DNA from 2 places in the Alcanivorax sp. 97CO-5 genome. Region 1 is predicted to be linked to the other one. Evidence: predicted binding sites of a transcription regulator. Region 1 holds the regulator's gene; the other holds the start of a gene.
What was found. Region 1 encodes FNR, which switches genes on or off when oxygen is low (the NO sensors DNR and NnrR bind a similar motif). Its sites were predicted from a motif close to TTGATNTANATCAA; they were not measured.
Positions count from the first base shown of each region.

Region 2: a site for FNR is predicted at 1,227-1,240, ahead of ccoM (cytochrome c oxidase subunit CcoM). Genes of this name have one in related genera too.

Region 1 is NZ_KI965877.1:37,829-40,232, reverse strand. It holds gene Y017_RS00170 (universal stress protein) at 1-808, opposite strand, end outside; gene fnr (fumarate/nitrate reduction transcriptional regulator Fnr) at 805-1,557, opposite strand; gene hemN (oxygen-independent coproporphyrinogen III oxidase) at 1,596-2,404, opposite strand, start outside.
Region 2 is NZ_KI965877.1:272,065-274,468, forward strand. It holds gene Y017_RS01245 (aldehyde dehydrogenase family protein) at 1-1,193, shown strand, start outside; gene ccoM (cytochrome c oxidase subunit CcoM) at 1,296-1,427, shown strand; gene Y017_RS01250 (Dyp-type peroxidase) at 1,671-2,404, opposite strand, start outside.

The sequences.
Region 1 (2,404 bases):
AATTACGGTGTACTGTACCCAGCACCATTAGATCCACATCATTTTGCTCACAGTGGCTGGCCAAGGTTTGTGCGATCGGACCACTGAGCGTACACATCTGCTGCTTATCCAGGCCCTGGGTAGCGCCAAACTGGAAAAAGTTATCCCGATGGAAGCTGCGCACTTTTTCCATACTGGCGGTGTAATCAGGAATGGCTTCACCGGCCACCATGATTAAGCCCTCATCCATTTCGTCGAGCACATGGCAGGCAGTGAGGTCCGCACCGAGCAGGGTGGAGTATCGACGAGCGCAGTCAAGAACATGAATAGACAGCTTGTCGTCTAAGGCCTCCCCGGTGCCTGGATCTAGAGCGGCCAAGATTCGCGGTGGTTTGTTCCATTGGCGGCTGTGTACACACAACACAGAGCAAGGCGCCTTACGAATTAATTGCCAATCGCGGGGCGTGAATAGGTGGCGGCGTAGGGCGCTGTCGTCACTGGTGTGGACGACAGCCAACGATGGCTTTTGGGCCACAATGGCCTTGCGTAAACCGTCCATGCTGTCTTTTTCCCACAGCACGCTGATTTCAGCACGCTCTTGTCCTAGCAGCTGGGTGATCCGTTTGTGCCAAGCATCATGAATTTGCTGCTTCGCGGCCTTTCGGCGCTCCGTATCCAGACCCACAGCCCTAACCATGGCAGAAGAATAGGCATTCACGATGACATGGAGGGGCGCCTGGGAGGCTGCCGCAATTACCTGAGCTTTGCTCAGCGCAGGCTGGTCTGCTTTCAGATCACGATCAAGGATGGCAACAATAGGGGCGGTCATAGTAGTAACTCCATCGCAGGGTCATGGTTCTGGCCACACAGGCTGCCACGATCAAGAATTTCAATTTCCCGGCCATCGACGCGCAGCCACTGTTGTTGCTGGAAGCGAGTAAAGATACGGCTCACGGTTTCCACGGCCATGCCAAGATAATTGGCGATATCATATCGAGACATTGGAAGCCGAAAAATATTGTCACTTAGCCCACGGCGTTGATGCCTTGCAGAAAGCGATAGCAGTAAGGAGGCTACGCGATCGTCGGCATTTTTTTTGCCCAGCAGCATGTGCAGTTCCCGGTCCGAGCGAATCTCATTGCTCATCAGACGGAAAAAATGGTGCTGCAATGACGGAATTTGCTGGGATAGGGTCTCCAGTTGTGCGAAAGGAATTTCACAAACAGTGGCCGTTTCTAAGGCCTTTGCATTGGAGACATGATGGGCTGTGCTAATGCCATCCATACCCAACACTTCGCCGGGCAGATAAAAGCCTGTGACTTGCTCCTCGCCCTCATCGCTGACCACATAGGTCTTCAGGGCGCCAGAACGCACGGCGTAAACGGAGGAAAACCCGTCAGTGGCGCGAAAAAGATGTTCGCCCCGCTTTAAGGGCCGTCCGCGGTGAATAATTCGATCCAACTGGTCGAGCTGGGCTGGCGCTACCGCTAAGGGCAGGCAAATTGGGCTGAGGCTGCAGTCGTTGCAGGAAACTTGATGGGACACGGTTTGACTCCGGTTGATCGCTGCGCAAAGCATCACCCTTAGAGTATAGGGTGCAAATAGTAGAATAAAGGTTAAATAATCCGGCTAAATCGGGTTCTTTGCTCCCTTTGGGTGTAACGGTCAAAAGGCATTACCAATGCACGGCTCACCAAGCGCCCAGTTTCGGTAATGAACAATCGGTCATTCTCAACCGTTACCAGTCCTTGCGCCTCAAACGTTAACCACTCTGTAAGTGCATCGACGAAATAATCCGCAAAATTGATGCCCCATGTGTCACCAAACTGAAGCATGTCAACGGATAAATCACAGAGTAATTGAATAATTAACGCGCGACGAATCTGGTCGTCGCGATTGAGCATAAAGCCTTTTTCGATTGGCAAAATGCGGTCTTCAAGGCTCGTTTGCCAATCGTCCAAGGCCTTGTGATTCTGAGCGTAGAGGTTACCGATCTGGCTGATGGCGCTGACGCCCAAGCCCAGTAAATCTGCATCCCCATGGAGGGTGTACCCCTGAAAATTACGGTGCAACAGACCATTTTCTTGCGCGATGGATAAGCTATCGTTTTCCAGTGCGAAATGGTCCATGCCAATATACCGATAGCCTTGCTCATTAAGCATTTTTCCCGCTCGGGTCAACATATTCAGCTTCTCTTCCGGATCCGGTAGCGCGTGCTCTTGAATCTGACGCTGAATTTTGAAACGCTCCGGCAGGTGGGCGTAATTATAAAGGGAGATGCGGTCCGGACGAAGAGTTAGCAGTTGCTCCAGAGTACGCGCTAAGCTGGACTCCGATTGCCAAGGAAGTCCGTAAATCAAGTCGGTGTTAATAGAGCGAAAACCGAAATCGCGGCTCCATTCCATGGTGTCACGGATCAGCTCAT
Region 2 (2,404 bases), 230 kb from region 1:
GCGTAGTAGGTATTATCAGCCCTTGGAACTACCCCCTATCGATTCCTTTTGGCGAAATCGTCATGGCCTTGATGGCCGGTAACGGCATTATGCTAAAAGTGGCTGCAGCCACCCCTGCAGTAGGCCGGGCCATTGAGCAAATCGTCGCCGCTGGCGAACTTCCTGAAGGCCTGTTTCAGCACATTGTCGGCTCTGGTTCAAAGGTCGCTACCGGCTTTTTCGATAATGGCATCGATAAGCTGTTCTTTACCGGCTCGGTCGCCGCAGGCAAAACGTTGATGGCTCAAGCAGCTAAAACGCTGACTCCCGTCTCACTGGAGCTAGGCGGTAACGATCCGATGCTGGTGCTCGAAGATGCAGATCTGGAGAGAGCCACCAACGGTGCCGCATGGGGCGGCTACCAAAATGCAGGGCAAAGCTGTGGCGGGGTGGAGCGTGTTTATGTGGTGGATGCCGTATACGATCAGTTCGTGGATCTGCTGGCCAAGAAAACCCGTCAGCTGCGCCACGGCATTGGTTGCAACGGTTTTGATGTGGATATCGGCAGCCTAACTACCGCAGGCCAACTGCGTACGGTTCAGCAGCATGTGGAAGACGCACTGGCCAAAGGCGCTCGCATTGAAGCCCAGTCCCGCCCTGTGGGTAATGTGGAAAACGGCTTCTTCTTCCCTGCCACTCTGCTCACCCAGGTCACCGATGACATGCTCACCATGTGTGATGAAACCTTCGGCCCCTTAATCGCCGTGCAGCGTGTAGCCAATGAAGAAGAGGCCATTCGCAAAGCCAATGATTCAAATCTGGCCCTGACCTCTTCAGTCTGGACTAAAGATAACAAACGTGGCCGTGCCATCGCCGCACAGCTGCAGACGGGTGTTACCACCCTCAATGATCACCTCTACAGCCACGGCTTGTCTGAAACCCCCTGGGGCGGCTGGAAAGAATCGGGCATTGGCCGTACCCACGGTCCGGAAGGTTTGGAAGAAATGACCCAGGCGAAAGTAGTGAACTGGGATATTTTGCCGTCCAAACGCAATATCTTCTGGTACCCGTTTGATCAGGCCACCTATAACGGTATCAAGAATGCCTTGCTCTTCGTCTTCCCTTCCGGGGTCGGCCAGTGGCTGAGCGCTTCGCTCAAGCTTACCCCCTTCTTGGTGAAGAAAATGTTCACTGGCTGGAAAACCGGCGACTAAACTGTCGCGGAGGGGCCCGCGCAAGCGGGCCTATTGATCTGCATCACATTGATCCTCTCTGAATCTGTCACGCTAGCCAGACAGGTTAAGGGAGGATTTTCTATGTATATGGATACCGTGGTTTTAGCAGGCATCGCTGTGATTGCAGGCATTCTAATCTTCGCGGGATGTTTCGCCCTGTTTATCTGGCTTGATGCTGGTAATAAAGACACCACACAGAGCGAAAAGGACTAACATCTCCGCGCCCTATTTTCACGCGGCAGGAACGGCGGGGTAGGCTCACGGCCATTGCCCTTAGACACGCCTTAGAACAGCGCTTTGCGCACTCGGCGTGCGCCCCCAATGTGCCGCTCTTTATCTTATTCCCTTAGCCTAGGGAGCGAACCAGCGTGGAAGGCTGATAATACATCTACAATGCCACTCTTAGCGGCTCCCTTAGTGGCTCTTCAACAGAATACTTCCCAAGCTATCGCTGGATCAGAGCGCCTCCAGCCAATCTTGTGACGGCGCATACCACCAGGACCCCATCACCGGACGGGTAAAGTCCAGTAGACGATCTTTCACTGAATCATCAGCAATGCCATACATACGGCGTAGCAAAAAGTCGTAACGGTCCAACTCGCAACAAAATGCCAAAAAATACAGACCATGCTGGCCACTGTCGCCATAGGGAACCGAGCGACGCCACATTTTTTGCGCTACACCGTCACGGTCCACATCCACGCGTCCAACGTGGGCATCCGTGGGCATGCGCTCATCATCAAACTCCACAGCATCTTCTTTGGTCCGGCCAAACACATTCTCCTGCTCACTAACCGGTAACTGGTTAAACTTGTCCAAGTCGTGAATCCATTTCTGGGTCAGCACCCAGCTCCCCCCCGCACCGGGGTGAGGTTCAGCAATAAAAGCAGCCTTTTCTGCCTTTTCGCCGGTGGGGTTACCAATGCCATCCACGAACCCTGTTAGGTCTCGCATGTCGTGGTACACAAAGGCCGTCAACTCAAGCTGAGTTGCAAGTAAATCACCCACCGCCTTGCGCACCTGCATGGCAGTATCGAATAGATCGCCAGACTCTTTAGCCTGAACCCACACCCATAAATCCCCCTGGGTGGCCGGGATATGTCCCTCTAGGGAAAACGCGGAGAAGCTGAAACGGGAATCAAAACAGGCCCAAAGATCTGGTCCGAAAGCCAACAAAACCGGGGTTTTCT